3 regions of the Arthrobacter sp. Hb9-2 genome follow, and region 1 is predicted to be linked to each of the others. Evidence: riboswitches for the same ligand, from Rfam matches in the RefSeq annotation. Region 1 holds a riboswitch; each other region holds the start of a gene.
The links. Region 1 has a riboswitch for S-adenosylmethionine ahead of AC5RV1_RS13040 (DUF1737 domain-containing protein). Riboswitches for the same ligand answer to the same signal wherever they lie in the genome.

Region 1 (10,370 bases):
GAAGCATAATGCGCGGGTGGCGGCGCTGGCCACGTCGCCCCTTGGGCTGGCGAGCCACACCACCCCTGATCCACGCTATGCCCGGATGCTGGAGCGCTTTGGCCTGACGGCCCAGGAGCAGCTGACCTGCGGCTTCCACGTCCATACCTTTATTGAGTCACCCGACGAGGGTGTGGCTGTGCTGGATCGGATTCGTGACAAGCTTGCCGTCCTCACGGCAATGAGCGCGAACTCACCGTTCTGGAACGGGCTTCAAACGGGGTTTGAAAGCTACCGCACCCAAGCGTGGAACCGCTGGCCCACAGCGGGACCCGCTGGTATTTATGGGACGTATTCCGCGTACCGGAGGGTGGTCACCCGCCTTCTTGACAGCGGAGTGATGCTGGACGAAGGAATGCTCTACTTCGACGCCCGCCTGTCCCGGAACCACCCCACTGTCGAGGTCCGCGTTGCAGATGTCTGCCTCCGGGCCGAGGATGCTGCACTTCTTGCCGTTCTTGTCAGGGCTCTGGTGGAGACTGCGAGCCGTGAGTGGCACGAGGGGGTTGAGCCCGCCCCGGTACCCACCGTACTTTTGCGGATGGCTTCCTGGCAGGCCAGCAGCGGCGGACTCAGCGGGGAACTCCTGGATTTCGGTACTTTCCGGCCCGCGCAGGCTGCCGATGTGGTGCGTTCCCTGGTGGACTACCTTGCACCGGTATTGCAGGAGCAGGGTGAACTCGCCCTGGCCCGTCAAGGCGTGGAGGACATCATTGCTCGCGGGACGGGGGCAGCTGAACAGCGCTGCATCCGCGACAGGGCTTTGGCCGCGTCAGCCCCGGAGGACCTGGGCTTTGGTGCAGTGGTCAAGCATGCGGTGGATGTAACGATGCGCGGCTCCGTCAATCCTTCTGCTGGGGACCCGTCCCCGGAGCTGCTGCGCGTCCGCCAGTCTTAGCGGGCAGAGGTAGCCGTATCCAACCAGAGGTGCCAGTCCGGAAACGGGTCCTTGGGCAGTTCGTCTTCAGAAGGGCCTGGGTCCTCCGGCACATCAAATCTGGCAGATCAGGATCTTCCGGCGGGTCCGGGTCTTCCTGGCGGTCCAGGTTTTCCGGCAGGGCAAAGTACCCAGGCACGTACAGGTCCGAGGGCTCCGAGTCGGCCTGGACGGAGGCATCCCAAAGTTCCTCAATCCATTTCGGCCAGTGGGGTGGTTCCCAGTCCTGGTGTTCGCTTTTGTAGTGCCTGCCGGTGGGTGAGGTCCAGCCCGGTGGTTCGGTTGTGGTGGCTGGTGTTGGTTTCCAGCCGCTGGTGTGGCGGAGTTTGTGGTGTTTGGGGCAGGGTTGGCCGAGGTTCGATATTCCGGTGGTGCCGCCTTGGTGCCAGGCGAGGATGTGGTCGGCTTCGTTGTCCAGGGAGTTGTTGCTGCAGCCGGGGAACGGGCATTTGCCGTCCCGCAGCCGCAGCCAGTTCCGGCATCGCCTTGGTCAGCCGGTAGCTGGTCCGGCCGATCTCCAACGGTGCCCCGTCCCGCGGATCCACCAGTACCCGGTAGAACGAGCCGGCCCCATTGGCGACGAGGTTTCGTGCCATCGAGGCGGGGATTGGGCCGTGCCCGTCCAGCATCGCCGGCTCATCGGTCAGGCCCAGCAGCGAGAACACGGGCACGGTGACCAGGATCTGTGCCCGGGGTGCGGGGATCTCGGTGGTGGTGCCGCCCAGAAGCCAGCCCGCAGCGACATCCGCCCGGAGCTGGGTGAGGGTGCGGGTTTCGTCCGGTCCCTGCATTTCCCGGGAGATGGTGGTGAGACGGTCCCAGATGGCGGACGCCTGGTCCGCGGGCAGGCAGGCAGCGACCCAACCCATCCCGTCACCATCAAGCCAGTACTCGACCCGCCGGTCCGCCACACTCTTGGCGTGCCGCTTCTCCAGGCTCTCCGGGTGATGGCGTTCCCGCCAGGCCCGGGCCTTGGCTTTGAACCGGTACGCCGGCATCTCCCCGACCGAGGCGGCTGCCGCCGGTCTCGTCGTGTCCGGGTCCAAGAAGTGCGCCTCCAACGCCGCCGCCCCGTTACGGTCAAGGCTTGCGGCCTGGTCCACCATGGTCCGGGCATGCGCCCAGGAAATCGTCCCGGCCTGCAAAGCGGCCAGTGTCCGGGGCAGGGAAGTGGTGAGGGCATGGGAGTCGGCGATCAGGGCACCGGCGGCCCGGTCACCGATTGCCAGCACACACCCCACCTCAGCCACCAAACTCCGCTCCTGCGCCGTCACCTCATACGGCGACGAAACCGGAGCATTCAACGCTTTCGTGGCCACAGCGAACACCGCCACCGCCTGCGCCTTCAGGGCCGCCAGCTTCGCCTCTGACCGTGCAACCGCGGCAAGAACATCCAAAGCCCCATCAACAACCCGCTGCAACGGATCATCATCAAAACCCGCCGCAGCGTACGGGCCAACCGCGGCGTCAAGTTCACCAGCGCCACCGGAAGCAGCGACATCACTGTGAGCCAGCGCCGCAGCAAGCGCAGCGACTGCAGCCACAACGGCCGCCTCCGCCTGCACCACTGCCGCGTTCGTTTCCATGCCCCCATCCTCTTGCGAGGGTCTGACAAAACAGGGCCTAAAAGTCCTCCTGCTGGAAAAGAAACTAAAAAACTTCTCAGCCTGCAGTTCCGTCCCCCCGGCACGCCTGATGCTCGCTTCAGCGGTGCGAACAGCAGGGCAACAAGACAGGAAAAATCAGCAACGGTGGTGCCCCGGCAAGGGGGCATGCCATACTCGGCGCGTGACGGCGTTGTACTCCTTCAAAGCTGAGCTGTGGCTCTACCCCGGTGAGGCGGGCTGGCATTTTTTGACGCTCCCAACAAACGTCGCGGATGACATCCACGAACAAAGCGCCGGCTCCAGCAAGGCATTCGGATCCGTCAGGGTGACCGCGGAGATTGCCGGGCACTCCTGGCAGACCTCGCTGTTTGCGGACCAGAAAGCCGGTTCCTACCTCTTGCCCGTGAAGAAGGCCATCAGGGACAAAGCCCGGATTAGGGAAGGAGACGAAGTGGCCGTCCAGCTCTCCTTCGAAGAGGTCTGATAGAGCCCCGCCCACATAACCGCGAGGGTGCCGGAGCGCGCCCCACCGTCAGGCACCTCTAGATCTGCTTGAGCGCCTGTTCCAGGTCGCCAATCAGATCGTCCACGTCCTCCAGGCCCACCGAAAGCCGCACCACGCCGTCGCTCAAGCCAATGGCTGCCCGCCCCTCCGGACCCATCGCACGGTGGGTAGTAGTGGCCGGGTGCGTGATGAGGGACTTTGCATCCCCGAGGTTGTTGGAGATGTCGATGATGCGCAAACCATCCAGCAGCGCAAAGGCGGCCTCCTTGCCCGAGCGGCCACCCGTCGTCGCAAGCTCCAGGGTGAGAACCGTGCCGCCGGCGCTCATCTGCTTTGCCGCCAGTTCGTACTGCGGGTGCGACTTCAGGAGCGGGTACTTCACCCAGCTCACCGCGGGCTGCTGCTCCAGCCACTCGGCCAGCCGCAGGGCGGACGCGGATGAATGGTTGACGCGCAGGGCCATGGTCTCAAGGCCCTTGGTGAGCACCCAGGCGTTGAAGGCGGACAACGACGGGCCCGTGTGGCGCATCAGCTGCTTGACCGGCCCCTCGATAAATTCCTTGGTGCCCAGGACGGCGCCACCCAGGACTCGTCCCTGGCCATCGATGTGCTTCGTGCCGGAGTAGACGATGACGTCGGCACCTAGCTGCCCGCAGCGCTGCAGCAGGGGAGTCGCAAAGACATTGTCGACGACGACGGTGGCGCCTGCCGCGTGCGCGAGGTCGCTGACCGCGGCGATGTCGACGATTTCCTGCATCGGGTTGGAAGGCGACTCAAAGAAGACGGCAGTGGTGGGCTGGGACAGGGCGTCGCGCCACTGTTCCAGGTCAGGACCGTCCACGAACACCGTCTCCACACCCCACCGCGGCAGGATCTCGTTCAGGATCACAAAGCAGGAGCCAAACAGCGAGCGGGCGGCCACAACGCGGTCGCCGGCAGCCAGCAGCGCACCCAGGGCGGTAAACACGGCAGACATGCCGGACGCCGTCGCAAAGCACGCCTCGGTTCCCTCAAGGAGGCGGAGGCGTTCCTGGAACGTGGCCACCGAGGGGTTGCCGTAGCGGGAGTACACAAAGCGCTCATCCTCGCCCGTGAAGGCGCGCTCGGCAGCGGCGGCGGATTCGTACACGAACCCGGAGTTCAGGAATACAGCCTCGCTGGTTTCCTGGAAGTTGGTGCGGTCCAGTCCGCCGCGCACGGCCTGGGTGTCGGGGCTCCAGCCGGCAGCGTCTTCGTTGAAGGTCACTTAGTTCTTTCCAAGGTTGGTGGGCAGTCCCCGGTTCTTCCATCCGTTGACAGTGCGTTCGCCGTAACGGTCCGGCTCGCCTTCAAAGCCCTCCAGCACGTTGTAGGAGGTGAAACCGGCCTGGGTGGCGGCAATGGCGGCCGCGATGGAACGCTGCCCGGAGCGGCACAGGAATACCAGTTCGGTAGACGGATCCTCGGGCGCCTGCTGGGCCAGGGAGCTAATGAAATCAGGGTTGGGAATGCCGCCCGGGAACGTCCACTGGATGAACAGCGGATCGTTGTCGGTGGCCTTGGTGTCAGGGATGCCGATGTGGGCCCATTCGCCCTCAGTGCGGACATCCACCAGGATGGCTCCCTGCTCCAGCTTTTCCCACGCCTCCTGGGGCGTCAAGTCTCCGGCGTAGCTCATGCGTGGCCCTCACCGTCGAACTCGAGGTCTTCGCCTGCGGATTCGAGGTTATCCACTGCGGTGGCGACGGCGGCATCAGCCGAAGCGATGGCCGCCGGCAGGACCAGGGCCTGGGCAACGATGACGCTGCTGCCGTTGAACGTTGCCGCCGGGCTGCCGTGCAGCACGTAGCCCTCGGCCAAGGCGGTGGAAATCCGTTCACAGAAAGACCTGTCATCCGGGCCGGTGACAAGCCGGTACGACAGTCTCTCTTCAGGGGCAGGTGCGTCGGACACGACGGATCTCCTTCTCTCACGCTTGCAACTCGAATCGGTCGATATGCCGAGTATTCACCTGAGGCACCCCGCCGCGAAAGGAGGGTTGCCGACCGGCCAGTCAGGGCTTGGCGCCGGTACTCATTACTCCCCAGAAACGTAACACTTGGCGCGCAGGGGCGCACCGCCGCCGTCGTCATGTTCCGTAACTGAACGGGGCGCGGTGCAGCAGGCGGCGATTTCCGCGACACCGGAGGAACCGACGGCGGCGGCATCACCGCAGGTGGGCGCCCTTTTCCGGCCTTTTGCGGACGCCCCGCCAGATAAAGTTTCATACGGGGCAGTCCCCATCATCAGAACCAGCACCGGGGGTCCACATCAGCACGCTAACTGCCGCGCCACAGCACCCTGCCGGCCCTTACCGGGTACGCCGGCTGCGCGTAGTTGGGGCGCTCCTTGCCACACTGCTGATTGCCCTCGTGGCAGTGGTGTTGCCCGCAGGGTCAGCCCAGGCCGCGCGGAGTTTTCCTGAAGAGGGAAAGCCGCTGCTGGGCGCCGTCCTTGAATGGGGTGAGGACTCCGCCGCCGGTTTCGCCGACCGGCTGGGTGCTTCGCCGGCTATTTTTGGCCACGACATAGCGTTTCCCTACCGCTCATCAGAGCAAAACGACATCGAGGGATTCCTGGAACAGTCCTCCCTGCAGGGTGCCCACGCGATGCTCACAGTGAAGCCCACGATGCCGCTGGACCAGATCGACGCCGCGGCTGCGAGGCCCTTCGCCGAAAGGGTGCTGGAGCTTGCGTCCAGTTTCAAAGGACAGCTGCTTGTCCGGTTCGCCCCGGACATGAACGCAAGCTGGGTTGAGTGGGGCCAGCAGCCGGCTGCCTACCGGGGGGCATTCAAGGCTGTGACAGCGGCGTTCCGGGAGGTCGACGGCGGTGGGGGCGTTGTGATGGTCTGGGAACCGTACCTGGGCACGGATTATCCGTTCGACCGGAACCGGAACGCGCCCGCACAGGGAAGTGATGGGTTCGCGCTGCTTGATACCAACGGCGACGGCGCCTGGAACGGCTCGGACGCAGCTTACGAACCCTACTATCCCGGGGACGATGCGGTGGATTGGGTTGGCCTGACCGCCTTCCACGACGACACCGCCGGTGGTGCTGCCGTCAACACAGTTCCCCGCGCCGGCCAACTGCGGGAAATGCTCACGGCCTCCGGCGGTGAAAACTTCTACGCCAGCTATGCAGAGGGAAGGGACAAGCCGTTCCTCCTGCACACCTCCGCGTTCTACAGCCCGGCCTCCGGCGGCGCATCCGAAGCGGCCATCAAGGCCGCTTGGTGGGACCAGGTGGTGGGGACGGCCACCGCTGCCGGGTTCCGCATGACAGGCGCGGTGGTGTGGGACGAGCGGACCAGTACGCGGGACACCGGAGTGGCAAGCATCGACTGGCGGCTCACCGGAAACCCGGGCATCGCCAACGCCGCCCTGGGCACATTGGAAGCGTCCCCCATCGTCGCAGGCCCGGTCACCGAGGTCAGCTCCGGCAGCACGTACGTCCGGGCAAACACCCTTACGGGGGCCGCTGCCTGGACCGTGGGCGCGGCGCTCCTCATCCTCCTGGTTGCCCTGTGGCAGATTCCCCGCCGGGTCAATGCCGCTACGGCGTGGGGATATTCAGACCCGTCCAGCAGGGATGCGCGCGTGGATATGCTGCGCGGCCTGGCCATTGTCTTTGTTGTGGTCAACCACTTGGGCCTGACCTCGCTGTTCCAGCTGCTCACCCAGGAGGCGGTGGGCTTTGTTTCGGGTGCCGAGCTGTTCGTCCTCTTCTCCGGACTGGTGGTCGGCATGGTGTACGGGCCCAGGGCCAAGGATGACTTCGGAACGGTGGTTGAACTAACCTCCCGGCGGGCCGGCAAGCTTTACCTGACGGCACTGATAGTCCTCATTGGCGTCTTCCTGGTCTCATTGCTGCCGATCTTCCGGACTGACCCCCTCACCACCTTTGTGGACCAGGGAACGGGCGGGGCAGGGCACGACGGCGCCGGCCGTACCTATGACCTTTATGCCGGCATGGAATCCCTGTTCCAGTTCCCGGTGCCGCCGCAGGTGCTCCCTGCCATCCTGCTGCTGCAGTTCGGACCCTGGCAGTTCAACGTGATGGGCCTTTACGTGGTGCTGCTCCTTGCCAGCCCGCTGATCCTGGCTGCGCTCAACCGCGGCAAGGCAATCTGGGTGCTGGCCGGAACCCTTGCGGTCTACGCCGTGGGAGCTGCCACGAGGATCCGGCTCCTGCCCTCCCAGTTCGAGGACTCGTTCCCGCTGCTCGTGTGGCAGGTGCTGTTCGTGATCGGACTCGTCGCCGGCTACCATCGGCGCAGCATCGTCGCCTGGTTGGCGGGACAGACCTGGCTGGTGGCCGCGTGCACCGCCGTCGCACTCCTGTTCGCGTTTCTCTCGTGGGGCAACCCCTACCTGGCGAACGGCTTCGATGTCCGCCTCGCCATCATCCCGGACGCCGTGTACCGGAGCATGTACGACTTATTCTTTGGCCGCACGTATCTGGCGCCGGGCCGGCTTCTTAACGTCCTGGTCCTGGTGGTGGCGGCCTACGCCTTCCTCACCGCATACTGGCAACCCGTGCAGCGCGCACTCGGCTGGTTCCTGATTCCGCTGGGCCGCGCCACCCTCTATGTGTTCATCATGCACGTGGTGCTGATTGCCGTGGTGGCCAATATTCCAGCACTGCAGCAGGAGAACGTGCTGCTCAATACCGCCGCATATGCCGTAGTGCTGGGGCTCCTGTGGGTCATGGTCCGGACCAGGTTCCTCTTCCGGATTATTCCCACATAGCGCATTCGCAGGAGCTGCCTGTACCATCCGGGAAGCGTTTACTTCGCGGAAATGTGAACGCTACAACACTGACATTGTCACAGCATTTGACGAAACATTTCCCCCATACGATCACCGCGTAACAGTCCGGTGAAAGGGAAAAAATGACAGATGCGACTCGCAGGAACTTCCTCCGCTACGTGGGCATGGTGGGAGGAGCCGGGGTGATGTACGAGACCATGGCCGCGATGGGCCTGGCTCCCGATACGGCCGCTCCTGCCTATGCTGCGCCCCGGGCCAATGACCTGCAGGGCAAGGGGAAGAGTGTCGTCATCCTGGGCGGCGGCATCGCCGGCCTGACGACCGCTTATGAGTTGGGCAAGGCGGGCTACAAAGTCACCATCCTTGAGGCCCGGATGCGGCCGGGCGGACGCAATTGGACGGTGCGTGGGGGAACCGAGGAAACGGACCTCCTCGGAGTTACCCAGCGGGCGACGTTCTCCAAGGACCAGTACATGAATGCCGGCCCCGGCCGCATTCCCCAGCACCACATCACCCTGGACTACTGCAAGGAACTGGGGGTGGCGATCGAGCCGTTCACCAACCAGAATGCTGACGGATATCTGTTCCGGGAGGGCAACACCAAGCTCTCCAACACCCCTGTCCGCCACCGCGCAGCCAAAGCCGATGTCTACGGTTACGTCTCCGAACTCCTCGCCAAAGCCACAGACCAGGGTGCCCTGGACAGCTACATGAGCGCAGCGGATAAGGAGAACCTGATCTCCTTCCTGCGGAATTTCGGCGCCATCGGCGGCAAGGTTCCCGGCAATGCGGCGGCAAGCTTCAAGTACACCGGCACGGGCCGCAAGGGCTACTCCGTGGCCCCGGGCGCCGGGCTGGAAGCGGGAACACCCCTGGCGCCGGATGCCCTTTCGGATGTTTTTGCCAGCGGCGTCGGCAACTATTTCTCCTTCGAATTCGGCTGGGACCAGGCCATGATGATGTTCCAGCCCGTGGGCGGCATGGACCGCATCCCGTACGCGTTCGAAGCCGCCATTGGCAAGGACAAGTTCATTTACGGGGCCCAGGTCCTGTCCATGAACAACACCGCCGCCGGGGTAGCGGTGGAGTACACCAACCCGGGCGGCCAGGCCAAGAAGATCGAAGCGGACTTTGCCGTCTGCACCCTGCCGCCGCACATCGCCGCCAAGGTTCCGGGCAACCTCCCCACAGACGTGCTCGATGCCCTGAAATTCGCAAGCCCCACCGACGCCGGCAAGATCGGCATCGAATACTCGCGCCGCTGGTGGGAGGAAGACCACCGCATTTACGGCGGCATCACCAATACCAATATCGATCTCGGCAACATGTGGTACCCGTCCACCGGCTTCCACGGGCAGCGCGGCACCATGGTGGGGTACTACAACACCGGCGCCAGCGCCCGCGTGTACAAGGAACTCAGCCCGGAGAAGCGCCTGAGCCGCGCCCTGGACCAGGGTGCCAGGATCCACGGCGACGTTTACCGCAAGGATGTCGCGGCGTCGTTCTCCGTTGACTGGGGGAACACGGCCTTTTCCGAAGGCGCCTGGGTGGGCTGGGCGTCGCAGACGGACGCCAAATACGCCAAGCTGCTGGAACCGTCCGGCAACATCTACTTCGCCGGCGACCACCTGAGCCATGCCATCGCCTGGCAGCACGGCGCCATCACCTCCGCCAGGGCCGCCGTCACCGCCCTGCACACCCGGGCGGCAGCAATGGTGGCCGGATGAAGCCCCTCCCTGCTCCCGCCATAACTCAAGCCAAACACCGAAAGAAGCCCATGCTCCGTCGCAAACTTTCCCTCATCGCCGCCGGTATCGCCGGAATCAGCCTCACCGCTACCGCAGCCTTCGCCGCACCAGCGGTCTTCAAGGACCTCACCGATCCCAAGCCCGGAACTACGGTTTCCAGCCTTCCCGCCGGACAGGACAATCCGATGATTGCCAGCGGCGTGGCAATTGGTGCGAACACTCCCATTTACAAGACCAGCGGCTTGGGGCCGTCCGCGCTTAACACCGCGGCCCCCGCCGGCAGTGAGCAGCGCTACGTGGACACCGCAGTCTTCCCCGGCGGGGTCCTCCCGCCCGGTGTCACCATCACCGAGGCCCAGGGAATCAACGCCCTCCGCAGGATTGGCGAAAACCTTGCCCAGGCTGGATTGGATTACGACGACGTCATCACCATGCGCGTCTTCCTCCAGAACCCCGCCGGTGCAGAAAAAGCCGACTTCGACGGCTGGAACCGTGCGTACCGGCAGTACTTCGCCAACACCAGCCTGTCCGACGGTTCCGCGTTCAAGGTTCCGCTGGGCTCGGCTGCTCCCGCCGAACCCTTCGTCGTCAATGCTGCCCGGCCCTCAAGGTTTGCCCTCGAGATCGAGAACCTGCCCGTGAACGGGTGGCTCGTCGAGGTGGAAGTAGACGCCGCCTACCCGGCTCCAGGAGGTAAATAGGGAAAAGGCGTGGACCGCGGCCCTGACGGGCTGCGGTCCACGC
Region 2 (10,370 bases), on a different contig from region 1:
ACGATCTCCTGTCCACCAGGCAGAAGACCGATGACAAGACGACGGCGATTGTCCGGGTGGAGCAGCTTTACCCGCTGCCACACGCGGAGATCGCGGCCGAGCTGGCCAAGTACCCGAATGCCGAGGTTGTCTGGGCGCAGGACGAGCCCGCCAACCAGGGACCGTGGCCGTTCATTGGCCTGAACCTGCCCGATGCCCTGGATCGCAGGATCCGCCTGGTGTCGCGTCCGGCCTCTGCCTCCACGGCTGCGGGCTCCATGAAGCGCCACGCCGCGGAGCAGGATGCCCTGCTGAAGCAGGCATTCGCGCGGAAGTAACCAGTAAGGCTGCCCGGCCGGACGTCGAAATACCAGACTCCGGCCGGGCAGTTCTGTTTAATGGGATGGACAGCGCCGGCCCGATCCCCTTAAGTGGTCCGGGTGGCGACGGGCAGCCAGCACCGAAGTTAAGAGGAACGTGTGGAAGACAGGAAGCTGCGTATCGCAGCTGTAGGAGATGAACTGCTGGCCGGACTCGGTGATCCCCGGGCGCTCGGCTGGCTGGGCCGCGTCTTGGCCCGCACTCCCCAGGATGGCATGCTCCTGGAAAGCTATGCCCTCCCCTGTCCGCAGGAAGGAACGGAAGGGCTGGCCGCGCGCTGGATGGACGAGGCCGGCCGGCGGTTCAGCGACAAGGCCGAGAACCGCCTGGTGATAGGCCTGTCCGGCCGGGATATTGAGTTCGGACTTTCAACCGCCCGCAGTCGGCTCAACCTGGCCAACATCCTGGACTCGGCGTCGCAGAACCGCTTGGGGGTCTTTGTGGTGGGACCGCCACCCACCCTGGACCCCGCCCAGAACCGCCGGCTCGACGAGCTGAACACGGCTTTCGCTGACGTCACCACGCGCCGCAAGCATCTTTATGTTGATACTTTTTCTCCCCTCCTGAATCACGAACAGTGGCGCCAGGACCTGGCCGCCAACGGCGGCACGCCTGGGCAGGCCGGATACGGGCTCATGGCCTGGTTGGTACTGCACCGTGGCTGGTTCCAGTGGCTGGGGATGGCCGTCCCGGAGTAGGCGAATTCGCGATATATCTTGACCTCTGCCTACCCCGGCAGTAGGTTGGTTGCATCACGCGATATATCGTCTTGGAGGACCAATGGCTGAGCAAAACTGGGATGTCACGAGCGCCCAGACCATCGACGTCGACTCTGTGACGTCCCTAAAGCTGGGCATGGTGCGGGGCCGCTTCGACGTCGTCGCGCATCAGGAGCCAGTCACCCGGATAGAGATTTCCGAAGTCCAGGGTGACCCCGTGGCGGTGTCGCTGGAGGACGGCCGGCTTGAGGTCCGTCACCAGCTGCACGGGCCGCAGGGCTGGTTCAAGAACCTCATGGGAACGGTCAGCCACAACAGTGAGAATTACGCAGTCATCAGCATTGCCGTTCCGCCGACGGTTGAGGTTGAGGCAGGCACCGTCAGCGGTGACGGCCTCGTTTCAGGGATGGCGGGCCGCACGCGCCTGAACACCGTTTCCGGCTCTGTGATGTCCGACGGCACGGACGGTGAACTGCACGTCAACACGGTCAGTGGCGAGGTTAGCGCCCGCGATCACAGCGGCGTCCTCACAGCCAAGACCGTCTCCGGCGAGGTGACGGCGTCCGGCAACTTCAGCCATATCCGGGCAAACACTGTAAGCGGCGGCATGAGTTTCGACCTGCTGGGTTACACCCAGGATTTCGGGGCAAATTCAGTATCGGGAGACCTCACCATCCGGATTCCGCACGACGTCGGAGTGGATATCGTGGCCAAATCGGCAAGTGGAACGGTCGTTATTGACCAGCAGAAGTACCACGTGCCCGGCGGCAAAGTGGAAACGATCGCCGGTCCGGATGCCAAGCTCATGCTCGTCAGGACCAATTCCGTGTCAGGCACAACATCCATCTTCCACAGCGGACCGTCCGGGAACGCGGAAGAACGGCCCTGATGCCGGCCGTCTTTGCCCACGGTGCCCTGCGCCTCTACCTGTTGTCCCTGCTGGAGTCCGGCCCGAAGCATGGCTACGAGCTCATCAAGGCGCTCAAGGAACGGTTCGGCGGCACCTACTCCCCCAGTGCGGGCACCATCTACCCGCGGTTGGGCAAACTCGAGGAGGAGGGGTTGGTAGCCACGGAATCGGCCGGGCGTCGCACCAACTACCGCATCACGCCTGCCGGACTGGCGGAGCTGAACCTGCGCCGCGAAGAACTGGCAGCAGTTGAAAAAGAGATTTCCGCTTCCGTACGGCGGCTGGCAGACAACCTCCGCGAGGACATCCGGAGCAATATGCGCGGGCTGCGGGCTGACCTTGCAGCGACGGCGGAGGCCGCCCGTGCCGCCGCCGGTTCGGTCGATTTCACGGCCTCCAGTGGCAGGCCCGCCCCCGAAAGCAGGCGTTCCCTGAAGGACGCTGAGATGATGCTCCAGGCGTTCCGTGATGACCTCCGCACCGAGCTTCGCCTTCAGGCCGGCAAGGAGCCACTCAACCCAGTGGTCCTGGAAACGCTCAGGACGGTGCTGGAACAGGCGCGCATAGCCGTCCGGAATTCCCTCCTCGAAAAGTAGCTCCGCGCCAGGGCCGCACATCGAACCGCAGGTCACGAGGTGGTTGCCGGTTCGCGGGGCGCCAAATCATGTGGGAGACTTGAGGGCAGCTCTTTTGAGTACCAACAGTAAGGAGGCCAGCTATGAGCAAGCGTGCACGCAAGCGTCGTGACCGTAAGCGTGGCGGCGCGAACCACGGGAAGCGCCCCAACACCTAGGCACAATGCCAGGTACTACGGTTCACAGCAAAGGACCCCGGAAGCCATTCGGCTTCCGGGGTCCTTTGTACTTATGGACGGGATCGTCGCCCTGCCCGGCTGCTGGACAGCTGACCTGGGCTAGGCGTCCACCGGGCGGATCGAATGGATCCGGTCCAGGATGGCGTTCTTGAGGTTCTCGGGAGCAGCCTCAGTGCAGGAACGCTTGACCATGTTGCGGATGACGCACTCAAGGTCGTATTGCTCCGTGCATTCGGGGCAGTCATCAAGGTGGGTCTTTATTTCCGTGATGTCCTCACGGGTCAAGGCTCCGTCCAGATACTCATAGATGCGTTGCATCCGGGTGTCGTCGCAGTCGCCCAATCCCTGGCAGTCGCTCATTTCCTGTTCTCCTGTTGTGTGCTTTCCGCCGCGTCCTTTGGACCTGCGGCCGTTTTGAATCCCCGCTCGGCGGCGTACTCCCCGAGCATGTCCCGCAACATTCTCCGGCCGCGGTGGAGCCGGGACATCACCGTGCCAATGGGCGTGTTCATGATGTCTGAAATTTCCTTGTACGCGAAGCCCTCCACGTCCGCGAAGTAGACCGCGAGGCGGAACTCTTCGGGGATGTCCTGGAGCGCGCGCTTGACGTCCGAATCGGGCAGGTGATCCAGCGCCTCTGCCTCAGCGGAGCGGAGCCCGCTGGAGGTGTGTGACTCAGCCCGCGCCAACTGCCAGTCCTCGATGGTGTCCGAGTTGGACTGGAGCGGCTCGCGCTGCCGTTTGCGGTACAGATTGATATAGGTGTTCGTCAGGATCCGGTAGAGCCAGGCCTTGAGGTTTGTGCCGGGCTTGTACTGGTGAAACGCGGAAAAGGCCTTGGTGTAGGCCTCCTGGACGAGGTCCTCCGCGTCAGCAGGGTTCCGGGCCATCCGCATCGCGGCCGAGTACAGCTGGTCGACATACTGCATCGCGTCACGCTCAAAGCGGACGCGGCGCTCTTCCGCGGACTCCGTGGAAAGTTCAACCACCTCTTCGGTGGTTCCCGCGTTGGGCTGCACGGATTGTGCCGTCGCCTCCGCCGGCTCGGGCCGTACGTCAGCGCTGCTCTTGGCTTCACTTTGGGAAGCCTCATACATGGCCGAAACGGCCGGATCCAAGGTGCTCATTGCCTTCAAGTCTACTGTCAGGCTCCGCGCACGCGGCGGGCCGTACTCGGGGGGTTCACCCTCCAACGAGTCCATTGCCACCGGGCCTGCCGCTTCAATTCCGTCCAACACCCGCCTCAAGGACCAACTCCGCTCTGTTGTCCGGTGCTTTGTGGTTCGGGCCCGGCTCTCGCGGACCCAGCATCCATAACCCCAGGCCTTGGGCAAATATTCCCCAAAAGTGCAAGACTAGAACCGACTTCGCCGCACCCGACGCGGTTCGTCCATCCAGGAGGAAATCCATGTCCTTTGTCCGCACACTCGCACGGCCCATGCTGGCTTCCAGTTTTGTTCTTGCCGGAATGGATAAGCTCAAGAACGCCGATGACACCGCCCAACAGTTGTCACCCCTGCTGAGCAAGGCAACGGCGGCGCTGCCGTTCCGTACTGACGAGAAGACGCTGGCACGGGTTATAGGTGGCACGCAGGTGGGCGCGGGCGTCCTCTTTGGGCTCGGGAAGTTTTCCCGGCTTTCAGCCACTGTGCTTACGGTCATCTCCCTTCTCAACACCTTTGTCGAGTGGCGCAGCGCGGACATCAGCAGCAAGGAAGGCCGCGGAAACCGACGCAACCAGCTGCTCAAGAATCTTTCGTTGAGCGGCGGGGCCCTGCTTGCTTCTGTTGACACGGCAGGCAAACCGGGACTGGTGTGGCGCGCAGAGCACCTTGCTGCCGACGCGCGGAAGGGTGCCGCCCACCTTGCCGCGGATGCCAGGAAGACCACCAACCAGAAGCTCTCCAAGGCCGATAAGGTGGTCCGCCGCGCCGTTGAACAGGCCACGGGGGCATAAGCAGGACATGACCGCCGCGCCCTCCACTGCCCAGGACAACTCCGGAACGTCCCTCCCCCACTGGCCCGCACCCTTCGCCTCCCGCCCGGTGGATGCCACCATCACGGTGCCCGGTTCAAAGTCGCTGACCAACCGGTACCTCGTCCTTGCCGCCCTGGCCAACGGCCCGTCGCGCCTGCGCGCACCGCTGCACTCCAGGGATTCCGCACTGATGGTTGACGCGCTCCGGCAGTTGGGCGCCACCATCACCGAGGTGCCGGGGGACGGGGCGTTCGGGCCGGATCTGGAGGTGGTGCCGCTGCCGGCCGATGCCGCATCGGCCTCCACGAGGATCGACTGCGGCCTTGCCGGGACGGTGATGCGGTTCGTTCCGCCGCTGGCGGCGCTGCGCAACGGTGCCAGCTTGTTCGACGGCGACCCGCATGCCCGGAAGCGGCCCATGGGAACCATCATCGAAGCGCTCAAGGCCCTGGGAGTGGCCGTTTCCGCGGAAGGCGGCGGCACACCGTCGTCGCTGCCGTTTGCAGTGGAGGGCACCGGAGAAGTTCGCGGCGGACACCTGGTCATCGATGCCAGCGCCTCCTCACAGTTCGTTTCTGCCCTTCTCCTCGTGGGGGCACGGTTCACCGAGGGCCTGCACCTTGAGCATGTAGGTAAACCTGTACCAAGCCTGGACCACATCAATATGACCGTCGCTGTCCTGCGGGGGGCCGGGGTTGTTGTTGACGATTCGGTTCCCAACCACTGGCTTGTTGCCCCTGGGCCCATCCAAGCCTTCGACCAGCGGATTGAGCAGGACCTGTCCAACGCCGGCCCGTTCCTTGCCGCGGCCCTGGCTTCCGGCGGTACGGTGCGGATTCCCGGCTGGCCCGAACAGACACAGCAGGTGGGAGATCTCTGGCGGAGCATTCTTGCCGAGATGGGCGCAGAGGTTACCCTGCGCGACGGCGTCCTGACCGTAACCGGCGGAGCGGAGATCAAGGGCGGGGATTTCGCGGACACAAGTGAGTTGGCGCCGACGGTCGCCGCGTTATGTGCCCTGGCCAGCGGCCCCTCCCGGCTCAGCGGTATTGCCCACCTGCGCGGGCACGAAACCGACAGGCTGGCTGCACTGGTCACCGAGATCAACCGCCTTGGCGGAGATGCCGAGGAAACCAGCGACGGCCTGGTGATCCGGCCCGCCAAGCTGCACGCCGGCGTCGTCCACAGTTACGCCGACCACCGCATGGCCACTGCCGGAGCCATCCTGGGCCTGGCGGTGGAGGGCGTGCAGGTGGAGGACATCGCCACGACTGCCAAAACTATGCCGGACTTTCCCCGGTTGTGGGCAAGCATGCTTGCCCAGGCAGGCTCGTCCAACACCGGCACGGAAGGTTCAACCGGTGGCGCGGAGCACTGATTCCTGGGATGAATCGGATGTCCGAATCCGCCCCAGCAAGAAGGGCTCGCGCCCTCGCACCAAAGACCGGCCCAGCCATGACGACGCCGTCACGGGACGCATTATCACCGTTGACCGCGGCAGGTATACGGCTGTGGTGGGTGAGGACTCCGGCAACGAACGCGTAGTCATTGCAGCGAGGGCGCGGGAGCTGCGCCGCAACCCGGTGGTGGCGGGTGATTTCGTATCCCTCGTAGGCGATGTCTCCGGCGAACCGGACACCCTGGCCCGGTTGGTCAAGATCCAGGACCGCAAGACCCTCCTGCGCCGCAGCGCGGACGACACCGATCCCGTGGAACGCGCCGTCGTGGCCAACGCGGACCAGCTCGTAGTTGTGGTGGCGGCTGCCAACCCCGAGCCCCGCACGGGCTTCATCGACCGCGCCCTGGTGGCGGCGTACGACGCCGGGATTGAGCCGATCCTGTTGGTCACCAAGGCGGATGTCAAGGATCCAGCGGAGCTGTTGTCCAATTACACCCACCTCGACTTCCCCGTGATCATCAGCCGGACGGCCGATTCCACCGCATCTGGGATCGATGCCCGCTCGGACGACGGACTGTCCGCACGCCTAGACAGCGGGGCTGTCGCGGAACTCCGCGGCTATCTGGATGGAAAAGTGACAGTCATGCTGGGGCATTCAGGCGTTGGCAAGTCGACCATGGTGAACGCGCTGACCGGTGCGGAGCGTGCCACCGGCGGGGTTAATGCGGTGACGGGTCGGGGCCGCCACACGTCGTCGTCGGCGCTGGCCCTGAGGCTGGCGGACGCACCCGCCGGCAGCTGGATCATCGACACCCCGGGCATCCGTTCCTTCGGCCTGGCGCACGTGGACCCGGACCGGATCCTGCGCTCCTTCCCGGACCTCTCCCCCGGCATCGAGGACTGCGAACGCGGCTGCAAACACACCGCCACGGCAGTGAACTGCGGGCTGGACGCCTGGGTGGGCGGCGGGCATGCCGGCGCCACCGGAGAAGCCCGGCTGGCATCCCTGCGGCGCCTCCTGGGCACCGACCCGCGGCTGGAGGCGCAGGAGGCGAAGGAACTGGGCAGCGTCAACTGACGGTGCCGATCTCCCAGCAGAACCGCGCGCAGACGGTAGTTTGGAACCATGATCCAACCCGCTTCAAGCTATAACGATGACCTGCGCCTGGCGCACGTCCTGGCAGACTCCGTGGATGACCAGACCATGAGCCGCTTCAAGGCCCAGGACCTCCAGGTGGAGACCAAGCCTGACCTGACGCCGGTCACCGACGCGGACAAGGCGGCAGAAGAAGCCATCCGCGGCCAGTTGTCCCGCTCCCGTCCGCGTGATGCAGTGCTCGGTGAAGAGTTCGGCAGCACCGGCCACGGGTCCCGCCGCTGGATCATCGACCCCATTGACGGCACCAAGAACTTCGTCCGCGGCGTCCCCGTCTGGGCCACCCTGATCGCCCTGGTGGATGAAGGCGAGCCCGTTGTTGGAGTGGTGAGTGCTCCCGCCCTGGGCAAGCGCTGGTGGGCGGCCAAGGGCATGGGCGCTTACATGGGACGGTCGCTGGCTGCTGCCACCCGGCTCCGCGTCTCGAATGTCGCCAACCTTTCGGACGCTTCGTTGTCCTACTCCAGCCTGGGCGGGTGGAAGGAGCGTGGCAATCTGGACAACTTCCTGGGCCTCACCGAGGACGTGTGGCGGACCCGGGCCTTCGGCGATTTCTGGTCCTACTGCCTGGTGGCCGAGGGCGCGGTGGACATCGCTTGCGAACCCGAACTCAACCTTTACGACATGGCGGCACTCGTGCCGATTGTGGTCGAAGCGGGTGGCCGGTTTACCTCGCTGGAAGGGGAGGACGGGCCGTTTGGCGGCAACGCGCTGGCCACGAACTCCATCCTGCACTCCGAGGTACTCCGCAGGTTGAACCCTGACCTGGACGATCTCCTCTAGGCACCTTCACCGAACAATCAGCGGCGGGCGGCTCCCAAAGGAGGCGCCCGCCGTCGTTTCTTCGGCCAAAGCAGCACTTTTCGGCAGGCGTAACAAAGCGCTTAACATTTGAGCCGGCTTCAAACCTTCCTGCCCCATGTCCTACGCTCTTAACCAGGTCACGAGTGCCAGCGCGAAACCCCGGTTTGCTGGCCGGCAACCCTCCAACCGCGGTGGGGTGCCCCGGGTGACGACCAGGCCGGTCCGGAACGGATGCGGCAAGCGCGGATTCCCGGAGCAGGGAGTCCTTTTCGAAGTGAGGTCTCTGTGACAACTGCCACCGTCTCCCCCAACGCCGCCGCCCAGCCCATCCAGGCTGAAGCCGCTGCCCTCTTTGATGCCCGCCGCGCTGTCGCCGGCCGTCCCCTTGCTGCCGTCACAGGTGCGGAAATCCAGGCGCCCCTCATCTCCGGCGGGCACGTCCGCTATGCAAACCTCGACTATGGTGCCTCGGCTCCCGCCCTCTCCGTAGTCTCGGCCTACCTCAACGAGATCCTGCCCTTCTACGCGAGCGTCCACCGCGGCGCCGGCTACGCGTCCCAGATCAGCACGTCCGTTTACGAGAACGCACGCAGCATTGTTCGGGACTTCGTGGGCGGCCGCCCTGACGACTCGGTGATTTTCACCCGCAACACCACCGATTCCCTCAACCTGCTTGCCGGTTGCCTGCCCGCGACGGACGGACGTCCGGACGGCGACGTCCTGTACCTGGACATCGAACACCACGCGAACCTGCTGCCGTGGCAGGGTGTCCCCCACCGGAGCATCGTTGCCGCTGACACCATCGCCGGGACCATCGAGTCCGTCCGCGCTGAGCTGGAGCAGGGCGGCGTGAGCCTGCTCGCCGTCACCGGCGCCTCCAACGTCACCGGTGAAATTCTTCCCATTCGGGCCCTCGCCGCGCTCGCCCACGAATACGGCGCACGGATTGTGGTTGACGCGGCCCAGCTTGCGCCGCACCGCCGCGTAAACATCGCCGCGGACGGCGTCGACTACCTCGCCTTCTCCGGCCACAAGCTCTACGCACCGTTCGGTACCGGTGTGCTGGTGGGCCGCGCCGACTGGCTGGACGCCGGAACGCCCCACCTCGCAGGCGGCGGCGCCGTCAAGGAAGCCAGGCTCGACGGCGTCAGCTGGGCCACCGGCCCTGCCCGCCATGAGGGCGGCTCGCCCAACGTCCTTGGCGCAGCAACGCTGGCCCGCGCCACACAGGTGATCGCCGGCCTGGACCAGGAACAGTGGCACGCCCACGAATCGGCCATCCGCTCCTTCCTGGTGGAAGGCCTGCAGAACATTGACGGCGTGACCGTGCACCAGATCTTCAAGGACACCAACCCGGATACGGACACCATCGGCGTGGTCAACTTCTCCGTGGAAGGCTACGACGCCGGTCTCGTGGCCGCCTACCTGTCCGCGGAACATGGCGTAGGCCTGCGGGACGGCCGCTTTTGCGCGCACCCGCTGCTGAAGCGGCTCGGGCTTCCTTCCGGTTCCCTCCGGGCCAGCTTCGGCGTCGGCTCACGCCTAGAGGATGCAGAACGGCTCCTTGCCGGCATCGACTCGCTGCGCCGAAACGGCCTGGGGTGGGACTACGTCGTCGACGCGGGGCGCTGGGTTCCCGCCAACGACGCGCGCACGTATCCGCACTGGGCACCGAACACTCCGGGGACCGCCGGGGCCGCCCCCTGCATCGACGACTGAACACTGTTGCCGTCCGCTGCCGGCACTGACTCTGCTTATTGATCTTGCCTCAACGTCGGGTGCGGTAAATTCGAAGGATACCCAAGGGCATCGGACGAAGGAGGCCACGCGTGGTACGGGGTGGCCCCAGGCTTGATCACGGACGGCGGCGGGAGCTCGGCCAAAGCTTCCAGGACGGCGGCCGGGACTACCAGCAGGTCCGTCCGGGCTACCCGGAAGAATCAGCCCGCTGGCTGGTGCCCCCGGGTGCCCGCGAGGCGCTCGATGCCGGTGCCGGCACCGGCAAGTTCACCGAACTGCTGCTGGACATGGCCCTGGCCGTCACGGCCGTGGACCCCTCTGCCGACATGCTCGAGCAGTTACGGGCGCACTATCCCGCTGCCACGGCAATCCACGCCACCGCGGAGGCAACGGGCCTGCCCGACGCAGCTTTCGACGTCGTAAGCGTTGCCCAGGCATGGCACTGGTGCGACGCCCTGGCCGCAAGTACCGAACTGGCACGCGTCCTCCG
Region 3 (10,370 bases), on a different contig from region 1:
CGATTTCCAGCGGCGCGCCGTCCCGCGGATCCACCAGCACCCGGTAGAACGAACCCGCACCATTTGCGGCCAGCTGCCGCGCCATCGACGGCGGGATGGGTCCGAACCCGTCGAGCTTCGAGGGTTCGTCGGTGAGGCCCAGCAGGGAGAACACGGGCACGGTGACCAGCACCTGCGCGCGGATCGACGATGACGGGCCGGCATTTGTTCCTGCCTCCGTGTCGGGACCGCCGTTGGTTGTTCCGCCGAGGAGCAGGTTGCCGTAGAGGTCCGCGCGCAGCTGGGTGAGGGTCCGGGCCTCTTCCGGGCCCTGTAGTCCCCTTGCGTCGGCAGTGAGCTTGTTCCAGCCCGCCAGCGCCTGGTCTGCGGGCAGGTAGGCGGAGAGCCAGGCCATTCCGTCCTGATCCGGCCGGTATTCCACCCGCCGGTCCGCCACGCCCTTGGCGTGGCGTTGTTCGATGGACTCGGCGTGGTGGCGTTCCCGCCAGGTCCGGGCCTTAATTTTGAACCGGTACGCCGGCATTTCCCCAATCGTGGCCGCGGCGGCCGGTCTCGGTGTGTCGGGGTCCAGGAAGTGGTCCTCCAAGGCGGCAGCCCCGGCCGGGTCAAGGCTGGCCGTTTCATCCACCATGACCAGTGCGTGCTGCCAGGAGATCGTCCCGCGTTGCAGGGCAGCCAGCGTCCGGGGCAAGGAAGTGGTCAGGGCGTAGGAAGCGGCCAGGAACGCACCGGCTGCTCGGGGACCAAGGACCAGGAGGGCGCCGATTTCCGCGGCCACAGCCATTTCCAGCGCCTGTTCCGGTGCGTCCCGCGGCGCGATGAACTGCGCGGTGTCTGCATAATTCGCGGCGGCCCGCGCCTTCAAACCCGCGAACCCAGCCTCCGCCACCCGCGCCCCGGCGAGGATGTCCAGGCAACCATGGGCAAGACCGGCCAACGGGTCAGCCTTCGAGAATGGCTCGAAACCCATCCCCTCCGCTTCGGCATTGAGCACAGCAAGAGCGGCATTGATGTGCTCAAACGCCTTCGCCACCGCCGCTTTCCCCATAGACCAATCATGACAAGCGGGTACGACATTCCGGAGAGCGCTGATGGAAATGGATTCGGCCGCCATCGGCAGGTGACGCCGTTGTCACAAGCTGATGGCGGCCGAAGCTTCGAAGGGCGCTTAGCCCCAAGCCGAGGCCCGGGCAGTCCTGCCCGGGACTATGAAGCAGGATTAGATGGTGACAGCTCCACTGGAGGTCTCGAACGTCACCGAAAGGATCCCGGGGGTCCCGTGCGGTGCCACCCACTCCACGGCAACATCTTCGAGCGGTTTCTCCACCGGCTCGCCCAGCCACTCGGTAACCCTTGCTGCCGAGCCTGCAATGGTCAGGCAGCTCATCTTAACGTTGCTCTCATAGGCGTTGGACGGGTGCAGCGACGGGTCGCCCTCCCACTTGAGCATGTACGGAACCTGCGGGTCGGCAATTAAGCCGAGGATACCGATCTGCTTCCAGACCAGTTCGCGGCCGTCAGGAAACTTGCGGTTTCCGTTGACCGCGGAGCGACCGAGCCGTTCTTCAAAGGGGACGAGGTCGTCAACCTCCACGCACCAGCCCATCCAACCGCCCCCGGCCGCAGACCGTGCACGCACTGCCTGCCCGAAAGGAGCCTTGTCGGAAGCGGGGTGGTCCAGGACCTCGACGACTTCGAGGTACTTGTGTCCCGCGAGCGGGATGATCATATTCCGGGTTCCGAACCGCGGGTGTACTCCGCCTTTCACTGCCTCAACGCCGAGGGCAGAGGAAATACGTTCGGTGGTGGCAGCCAGGCCATCGTGTTCACAGGCGTAAGAGACGTGATCCATGCGCATGGCAACATCTTGGCACTTTGTGATCGGGCTCTCAGCTAAGGTAAGCCTTACTGGGCTCTGTGGTGTCAGCCGTGCTCAAATTCGCACCCACAACAAGCCGACACTCAGAACCTTTCGGTCCGTATGCTCCCGTTAGACCAGTAGATGGTGCCGTTTTCGAAGCGCTGGGCGCGAGTGGACGTATTCAAGGAGTACTCGTCGGTGACCGGGCGTCCAATGAAGGAGTAGCCTCCCCTCCGCTCATATTCCCAGCGGATGGCTCCCTGCAACAGCCTGGTTCCATATTGAGGTGTGAAGTAAAAGGTTCCACCCTGGAAAGTCTGGACCGCACCGCCCTCAAGCCAGCGGTTCTCATCGGACACAGGGTAACCGGCGACTCCGGTCTGGCCGCCCTTATTCCACCAGGCCTCCCGGATTCCGGCGCCGATGTAGTGGAGGCCAATTTGCGGTGTGTAGTACATCGTTCCATTCGTGAAGTGCTGGGCTATTGCTCCGCCGCCCAGAGGCTCCTCGTCCCGGATGGGGTAGCCCGCGTCATGGCCGTTGTACCACTTCTGCACAATGGCACCCCATAGCGGGTGTGCCCCACCTGCCGGCGACCAGAAAATAATCCCATGTTGGAACTGTTGCTGCGCCCCGCCTTGGACCGTTTGTTCCTGACTGGTGGCCGCGCCCAGCTGCGACGCCGGTCCACCCATTGAGTTGTATTTGGCCCCGATCGCGCCCCCCACCGAAAAGTTGTTGGCTGAAGCTGATGCGGTGTGCAGCAGACGGTTCGGCGTTCCACTTCCAGTTCCTGCAATGATTCCTCCGATCGCGGACGAGACGAGCCGATCGGTCACTTGCGTGGGTGTTAAAAGAGGATTGCCGGATAAGAGGAGGGCGGCAGCACCAGCCACGTGCGGAGTAGCCATGGACGTTCCACCGAGTGACGCCGTGGCCGTCGTGGAAGTGTGCCAGGCGGAGCGGATGCCTACACCCGGCGCGTAGAGGTCCACGCATTTGCCGAAATTTGAGAAGGAGGCCTGCCTGTCGAAGGAATCACTTGCCGCTACTGTGACGGCGGAGGGCGTACGGGCTGGAGAAGCCGTGCAAGCGTCAACGGCGTTGTTCCCGGCTGAAACAATGGCCGGAAGGCCGTTGGTGATGATGGCCTGGACTGCTGCATCGAGCACGCTGCTGGTGGGTCCGCCGATACTCAGGTTGACTACGGCCGGGGTGCCAGGTCGGTGCTGACCGGCAACCCAGTCGAGCCCTGCGATGATGTCCGAGTAGACGCCGGAGCCATCACATTCGAGTGCCCGCACCGGAATAAGGGTGGCGGATTTGGCCACGCCATGGACGGCGCCGCCGATGATTCCTGCCACGTGCGTGCCGTGGCCGTTGCAGTCGCTTGATCCCAGGCCGTCAGCCTTTGCTGTCCATCCAGCGCTGACCCGGCCGCCGAAATCGGTATGAGAAGCGAGGATCCCGGTGTCCACAACGTATACGTTGACACCCTGGCCGGAGGCGGCAGGTGTGTACGAGCCGGAGAGCGGCAGTGCCTGTTGATCGATCCGGTCGAGGCCCCACGGCGCGTTGCGCTGCACCTCGGATACTGTGACAGCGTGGTCCGGCTCCACCGTTGCGGCCCGGCCCGAGCGGAGCAGGGCGGCAGCCTGCCCCGGGCTGGCTTCGATAGCAGCGCCCTTCACTGCCTTGGTAAAAGTTCTGTTGACGCCAATTCCCTGGGCGCGGAGGGCCGTCACCTCCGCCGCGACGTCCTTGCCCGGAGCGAATTGGACAAGGTAGCGGCCACTTTCACCCGCAGCAGCGGAAGGAGCGGCGTGCGCTGCGGACGCCAGCCAGGGACCGGCTGCCACCGCGCCTGAGCAGAGGGCGACGGCGGAGAGCAGGACGGTGCGACGTGCCAGGCGAGAGAATTGGGGCAACTGAATGTGGTCCTTTGGTGTGGAAGAAGAAAGGCGAGGTGACGTGTTCCCGGCTCAAATCTAACGGGGGATTGGCGGCAAACGGTCAACCTTCGCTCAATCCTGCGCATCTTCTGCGGAACCTTGGGAAATCAACATGTGGCGCCTCCTGGCTCCACCCCGTCAGGAAGTGTCGTCCAGCAACAGGGCGGGAAGTCACACCCGGTCACACTCGTGGCGGCGGGCACGTGGAGTTCCTAGACTGGGCCCAGGTTATGAGCGCCAGCGCCAAGCCCCGGCTCGCTGGCCGGCAACCCTCCATCCGCGGTGGGGTGCCCCGGGTGAGGACCTGGCTGTCCGGCAATGGCCGGATGGCAAGCGCGGCCCGCGGTGCTTCGAGCATGCCGGGCCCATGTCAAAGGAGCCTTAAATGTCCAACGGATGGTCTTTCGAAACCCGCCAGATCCACGCAGGACAAGAGCCGGACGCTGCCACGGGTGCCCGTGCCCTCCCCATTTACCAAACCACGTCCTTTGTTTTCCCCAGCGCTGAAAGCGCCGCGAACCGTTTCGCGCTTGCCGAGCTGGCGCCCATCTATACCAGGATCGGCAATCCCACGCAGGAAGCCGTGGAACAGCGGATCGCCAGCCTTGAAGGCGGCCTGGGAGCCCTGCTGCTCAGTTCCGGCCAGGCCGCTGAAACTTTTGCGGTGCTGAATATTGCCGAGTCGGGGGACCACATCGTGGCCAGTCCGAGCCTTTACGGCGGCACCTACAACCTCTTCGCCCACACCCTTAAGAAGTTTGGCATCTCCGTCACGTTTGTGGCGGACCCGGACAACCTGGACCAGTGGCGCGCTGCAGTGCAGCCCAACACCAAGCTGTTCTTCGGCGAGGTTGTCTCCAATCCGCGGCAGGACGTCCTGGACATCGAGGGGGTGTCCCAGGTTGCGCACGAGGCCGGAGTGCCCCTGATTGTGGACAACACCCTGTCCACCCCATACCTGATCCGCCCGCTGGAATGGGGTGCGGACGTTGTGGTGCACTCAGCCACCAAATACCTGGGTGGCCATGGTTCCGCCATCGCCGGCGTCATCGTGGACTCCGGAAAATTCGACTTCGGCAAGGACCCTGCGAAATTCCCCGGCTTCAACACCCCGGACCCCACCTACAACGGGTTGGTGTATGCCCGCGACCTCGGCGCCGACGGTGCCCTGGGTGCCAACCTGTCCTACATTTTGAAAGCCCGGGTGCAGCTGCTGCGCGACCTTGGCTCGGCAGTGTCGCCCTTCAACGCCTTCCTGATCGCCCAGGGACTGGAGACGCTGAGCCTGAGGGTGGAACGTCACGTCGCCAATGCCTTGGACGTTGCCCAATGGCTGGAATCGCGTGACGACGTCGAATCCGTCGCCTACGCCGGGCTGCCGTCCAGCCCCTGGTACGAGCGCGGACGCAAGTACGGACCCAAGGGTACCGGCGCGATCGTGTCGTTCAACCTCGCTGGCGGCGCGGAGGCGGGCAAGCGCTTTGTGGACGCCTTGGAGCTGCACTCCCATGTGGCAAACATCGGTGACGTCCGTTCCCTGGTGATCCATCCGGCGTCGACCACCCACAGCCAGCTCTCGCCGGAGCAGCAGGTGGTTGCCGGCGTGAATCCCGGCCTGGTGCGGCTGTCAGTGGGGATCGAGCACATCGATGACATCCTGGCGGACCTCCAGGCTGGCTTCCGGGCGGCCAAGGAGGCCACTGGCGCCTAGCCGTACCCAGGGCACCAGCGCGGCGGCGGGCCGGGGAAGTCACAACCAGTCACACTCTTGGCGGCAGGCAGGGCCTGTTTCGTACACTCGAACCAGGTCATGAGTGCCAGTGACAGCCCCGGCTTGCTGGCCGGCAACCCTCCTTCCGCGGTGGGGTGCCCCGGGTGAAGACCTGGCCTGCCGGTCATTCGACGGCGGGCAAGCGCGTAGAAGAGGTCTTGCCATGACGGTTACCGTCACCCGTACCACCGTCCCCGAACACGGGATTGTCCGCTATGCCTCCATCGGGGGACTGAAGCTGGAAGCCGGCGGATACCTGCCGGACGTCACCCTGGCCTACGAAACCTGGGGCACACTCAATGAGGACGGCAGCAACGCCGTCCTCATTGAACACGCTCTGACCGGCAGCACCCACGTAACCCGCGGCGACACAGAAGAACCCGGCTGGTGGGAACAACTCGCCGGGCCGGGCGCGCCGGTGGACACCAACCGTTTTTTCGTGGTGTCCATCAACATAGTGGGCGGCTGCTATGGGTCCACGGGGCCGTCGTCGCTTGCTCCGGACGGAACGCCCTGGGGCTCGCGTTTTCCGCTGGTGACCCTGCGGGACAGCACTGTGGCGGAGGCCCGGCTGGCCGACCAGTTGGGGATCGAGAGCTGGTTTGCCGTGCTGGGCGGCTCAATGGGCGGGGCGCGGGCGCTGGAATGGGCTGTCACGTATCCGGAGCGGGTGCGGCGCTGTGCTGTGATTGCCGTGGGCGCCGCGAGTACCGCCGAGCAGATCGCCTTTGCCCAGGCGCAGACCCTCGCCATCCGGCAGGACGCCAACTTCAACGGCGGTGACTACTACAACGGACCCGCTCCCGAGGAAGGCCTGGCCCTGGCCCGGCGCATCGCCCACATCACCTACCGCTCCCCGGTGGAGCTGGACGGACGGTTCGGACGCGCGCCGCAGGCGCCCGAATCGCCGCTTCAGGGCGAGCAGCTGGCAGCCCGCGGGCGCTACCAGGTGGAGAGCTACCTGGATCATCAGGGCACCAAACTGGTCCAGCGCTTCGACGCCAACAGCTACATCGCGATCACAGAGGCGCTGATGAGCCACGACATCTGCCGGGGACGGGGGTCGCTCGCCCAGACCCTGTCCAGTGTCAGTGCGCGCTTTTTTGTCGCCGCCGTGGACTCGGACCGGCTCTACTTTCCGTCCCAGTCACGGGAGCTGGCGCGGGCGCTTCCCGGAAAGGTGGACGTCCACCTCATCGAGGCGCCTATCGGGCACGACGGGTTCCTCACCGAGATCGGCCAGCTGGGATCGCAGCTCCGGCAACACCTTTCGGCATAACGCCACAACCAAAAGCCAGAATATGTGCATAAATGCAGATGGGCTCTGCATGATTCGCCGTTGAGCTGGGCGTGGAGGCAGACCATACTCAATGGGACCCGGCGGTTCGTGGCCAAAATCACGTGTATCCGCCACAGCCTGTCCCAGTGGTGTCGAAGACGACGCCGAAGGAGTTCATAAATGAGTACGGAAAGCTCCGCCGCACGGCGGCCAGAGGAAACCGACGTTAAGGCCTCAGGCCTGAAGAAAGTCGTTACGGCCTCCATGGCCGGCACCGTTGTTGAGTGGTACGAGTTTTTCCTCTATGCCTCCGCCGCCACCCTGGTGTTCGGCAAAATGTTCTTCCCCAATTCAGGGACCGAACTGGACGGCATCATCGCCGCCTTCGTCACCTACGCCGTAGGCTTCGTGGCCCGCCCCATCGGCGGCATCGTCTTTGGCCACTTCGGCGACAAGTTCGGCCGCAAGCAGTTGCTGCAGCTGAGCATCATCCTGGTGGGCGTAGCCACCTTCCTGATGGGCTGCCTGCCTACCTTCGCCCAGATCGGCTACTGGGCTCCGGCCCTCCTGGTGTTCCTGCGCTTCGTGCAGGGCTTCGCCGTCGGCGGTGAATGGGGCGGCGCCGTGCTGCTGGTTGCCGAGCACAGCCCCAACAAGTCCCGCGGGTTCTGGTCCAGCTGGCCACAGTCGGCGGTACCGATGGGCAACCTCCTGGCCACCGGCGTGTTGTTCACCCTTTCGGCCACGCTCTCCCAGGAAGCATTCCTCGGCTGGGGCTGGCGAGTCGCCTTCTGGCTCTCCGCCGTCATCGTGATCGTTGGCTACTACATCCGCACCAAAGTCCAGGATGCACCGATCTTCATTGAAGCCCGCAAGGAAGTCACGGTGGAGAAGAAGGGCTACGGTGTTGCCGAAGTCTTCCGCCGCTACCCGCGCGGTGTCTTTACCGCCATGGGCCTGCGTTTTGCCGAGAACATCCTGTACTACCTGGTGGTGACGTTCTCCATCACCTACCTGAAGATCGTCGTCCAGACCGACACCTCCCGCATCCTCCTGCTCCTGCTCGTGGCGCACTTCATCCACTTCTGCGCCGTCCCGCTCGTCGGCAAGATGTCGGACGCATTCGGCCGGCGGCCGGTCTACATGGCAGGCGCCATCCTCGGTGGCACCTGGGGCTTCTTCGCCTTTCCCATGATGGACACCGGCAACGACATCGTCATCCTGGCCGCCATCACCATCGGCCTGCTGTTCCACGCGCTGATGTACGCGGGCCAGCCGTCCATCATGGCCGAGATGTTCCCCACCCGGATGCGGTACTCCGGCGTTTCCCTGGGCTATCAGGTGACCTCCATCGTCGCCGGTTCACTGGCACCGATCATCGCCACGTCGCTGCTCAATAGCTTCAAGTCCTCCACTCCGGTGGCGCTGTACCTGCTGGGAGCCTGCATCGTGACCGCCATCGCCGTGTTCTTCCTCAAGGAGACCCGCGGCATCTCGCTCCACGACGTGGACGCAGCCGACGCCCAGGGCACCGCGGACTTGCTCGCTTCCGGCAAGAAATAGTCACTGTCACCACCAGAGCCAAAAAGCACCAACTGCCCGGACCCGCGACCCCGCAGGCCCGGGCAGTTGGGCGTCATTGCCTTCGACGAAGTCAGGATCTCCCATGAAAGCAGCCGTCCTTTACTCCACCGTCCCGTCCGGCACCAGCTACACCGAAGCGCATCCCCTTCGGGTCGAGGAGCTTGACCGGCCGGAACCCCGCGCAGGTGAGTTGGGCATCACCATCACCTACTCGAGCCTGTGCCACTCGGACCTGTCCGTGGTGGACGGCTCCCGCGTCAGGCCCCTTCCCATGGCACTGGGACATGAGGCTGTTGGGCGGGTTGCCGCGGTGGGTGAAGGTGTTACGGACGTTTCCCCCGGGGACCATGTGGTCCTCGTCTTCGTCCCCAGCTGTGGAGACTGCCGGGCGTGCCGGGCGGGCCGTCCGGCTCTCTGCCACCGCGCAGCGGAAGTCAACGGGTCGGGGGACTTGCTGCATGGTGAGGCCCTGCTGCGGACGCCCGCAGGGGAGCGCATTAACCACCATCTCGGGGTTTCGGCCTTCGCCGATTACGCGGTGGTGGCCAGGGAATCGGTGGTGGTCATCGACGACGACGTCCCCGACACTGTTGCGGCAATGTTCGGTTGCGCCGTGCTCACCGGGATGGGAGCTGTCCTCAACACGGCGGCCGTCCAGCAAGGCCAGTCCGTCGCTGTCTTCGGACTCGGCGCCGTGGGGCTTTCGGCCGTCATGGCCGCGGCGCTCGCTGGTGCCTCCTCCGTGATTGCCATCGATCCGAACGCCGGCAAGCACGGCCTCGCCCGGAAGTGCGGGGCAACCGCCGTGGGGACACCGGACGAGGCTCCCCGCCTGATCCAGGAGGCCTCCGGTGACGGCGTGGACACCGCCATCGAAGCTGTGGGGTCAGCCCGGGTCATCGCATCGTGCCTCGAGCACGTGACGCGTGGCGGCGCCGTGGTCTCTGTGGGGCTGCCGCACCCGACGGCTGAACTGACGGTGCCCGCGCTCCAGTTCGCCGGGGCGGGCAAACGGCTGCTGGGCTCGTATATGGGCGACGCCGTTCCGGGCCGGGACATCCCCCTGTACCTTGGGTACTGGCGGGAGGGCAGGCTTCCCGTTGAGCTGCTGCACACCGACACCCGGCCCCTTGATGAGATCAACGAAGGCCTCGATGCGCTGGCCGCAGGGCAAGTTGTGAGACGGCTCTTCCAAGCCTGAAGAAACGGCACCTGACGGGCAAAATCTAGGCAGCCAGCAAGTCCTGGCGTTCGGCAACTTCTTCCTTCAGCGCAGCGATCACGGCCTGCACCCGGGCGGACCGCAGCGATTCGGGCCGGGCCACGGCCCAGATGGGCACCTGGCGCTGGAACGCGTCGGGGAGCACCGGAACGAACTCCGGATTCCGCGCCACCATAAAGTTTGGAAGCAAACCGATGCCCGCGCCGCGGCGCACCGCCTCCACCTGGGCAAAGATACTCGTCGCCTGGAAGCTGGACTTCGGCATGGGCAGCTGCGAGGACCGGTGGCCCAGTTCGGCAACCTGGAGTGCCGACTCAACGTAAGAGACGAAGCCGTGCTGTCCCACGCCGTCGGGCGTTTCCGGCAGGCCCCGCTTGGCGGCGTAGGCCGGGCTGGCGTATAGCCGGAGGAAGTAGTTGGTCAGGAAGATGGCCTGCGCGTTGCTCACGTCAGTGCGGCCCACCACCACTTCCAGGTCCACGCCCGAGCGGTTCTGGCTGACCTTGCGCGTGGCACTGAGCATCTCCACATTCAGCATGGGGTGCCGCTGCTGGAGGCGGACGAGTGCAGGGGTAACGAATTCGGCGCCGAAACCGTCGGAGGTGCTGAGGCGCACCATTCCGGACAGAGCGTCCCGGTCCTGGCCCGTAACGGCAGCCAATGACCCCAGTGTTTCTTCGATCGTTTCCGCCGCGGCCACG

Region 2: linked by a shared signal. The riboswitch ahead of AC5RV1_RS14285 (aminotransferase class V-fold PLP-dependent enzyme) and the one ahead of AC5RV1_RS13040 (DUF1737 domain-containing protein) in region 1 are both predicted to bind S-adenosylmethionine.
Region 3: linked by a shared signal. The riboswitch ahead of metX (homoserine O-acetyltransferase MetX) and the one ahead of AC5RV1_RS13040 (DUF1737 domain-containing protein) in region 1 are both predicted to bind S-adenosylmethionine.

Annotation. Positions count from the first base shown of each region.
Region 1 covers NZ_JBNHGJ010000021.1:55,514-65,883, forward strand. Annotated here, with positions in the region: gene AC5RV1_RS13015 (glutamate--cysteine ligase 2) at 1-937, shown strand, start outside; partial or broken gene AC5RV1_RS13020 (HNH endonuclease signature motif containing protein) at 882-2,562, opposite strand; gene AC5RV1_RS13025 (DUF1905 domain-containing protein) at 2,765-3,067, shown strand; gene AC5RV1_RS13030 (O-succinylhomoserine sulfhydrylase) at 3,126-4,334, opposite strand; gene AC5RV1_RS13035 (rhodanese-like domain-containing protein) at 4,335-4,745, opposite strand; gene AC5RV1_RS13040 (DUF1737 domain-containing protein) at 4,742-5,020, opposite strand; SAM riboswitch class IV at 5,034-5,148, opposite strand; gene opgC (OpgC domain-containing protein) at 5,479-7,857, shown strand; gene AC5RV1_RS13050 (flavin monoamine oxidase family protein) at 8,001-9,605, shown strand; gene AC5RV1_RS13055 (Rid family hydrolase) at 9,656-10,327, shown strand.
Region 2 covers NZ_JBNHGJ010000025.1:5,198-15,567, reverse strand. Annotated here, with positions in the region: gene AC5RV1_RS14340 (multifunctional oxoglutarate decarboxylase/oxoglutarate dehydrogenase thiamine pyrophosphate-binding subunit/dihydrolipoyllysine-residue succinyltransferase subunit) at 1-317, shown strand, start outside; gene AC5RV1_RS14335 (GDSL-type esterase/lipase family protein) at 459-1,058, shown strand; gene AC5RV1_RS14330 (DUF4097 family beta strand repeat-containing protein) at 1,141-1,968, shown strand; gene AC5RV1_RS14325 (PadR family transcriptional regulator) at 1,968-2,585, shown strand; gene AC5RV1_RS14320 (50S ribosomal protein bL37) at 2,708-2,782, shown strand; gene rsrA (mycothiol system anti-sigma-R factor) at 2,903-3,163, opposite strand; gene AC5RV1_RS14310 (sigma-70 family RNA polymerase sigma factor) at 3,160-4,005, opposite strand; gene AC5RV1_RS14305 (DoxX family protein) at 4,212-4,760, shown strand; gene aroA (3-phosphoshikimate 1-carboxyvinyltransferase) at 4,768-6,159, shown strand; gene rsgA (ribosome small subunit-dependent GTPase A) at 6,143-7,258, shown strand; gene hisN (histidinol-phosphatase) at 7,307-8,119, shown strand; SAM riboswitch class IV at 8,276-8,389, shown strand; gene AC5RV1_RS14285 (aminotransferase class V-fold PLP-dependent enzyme) at 8,426-9,859, shown strand; gene AC5RV1_RS14280 (class I SAM-dependent methyltransferase) at 9,970-10,370, shown strand, end outside.
Region 3 covers NZ_JBNHGJ010000009.1:43,158-53,527, forward strand. Annotated here, with positions in the region: gene AC5RV1_RS07365 (HNH endonuclease signature motif containing protein) at 1-1,048, opposite strand, end outside; gene AC5RV1_RS07370 (VOC family protein) at 1,220-1,858, opposite strand; gene AC5RV1_RS07375 (S8 family serine peptidase) at 1,963-3,789, opposite strand; SAM riboswitch class IV at 4,040-4,155, shown strand; gene AC5RV1_RS07380 (bifunctional o-acetylhomoserine/o-acetylserine sulfhydrylase) at 4,199-5,524, shown strand; SAM riboswitch class IV at 5,620-5,735, shown strand; gene metX (homoserine O-acetyltransferase MetX) at 5,748-6,863, shown strand; gene AC5RV1_RS07390 (MFS transporter) at 7,044-8,426, shown strand; gene AC5RV1_RS07395 (zinc-binding dehydrogenase) at 8,530-9,648, shown strand; gene AC5RV1_RS07400 (LysR family transcriptional regulator) at 9,674-10,370, opposite strand, start outside.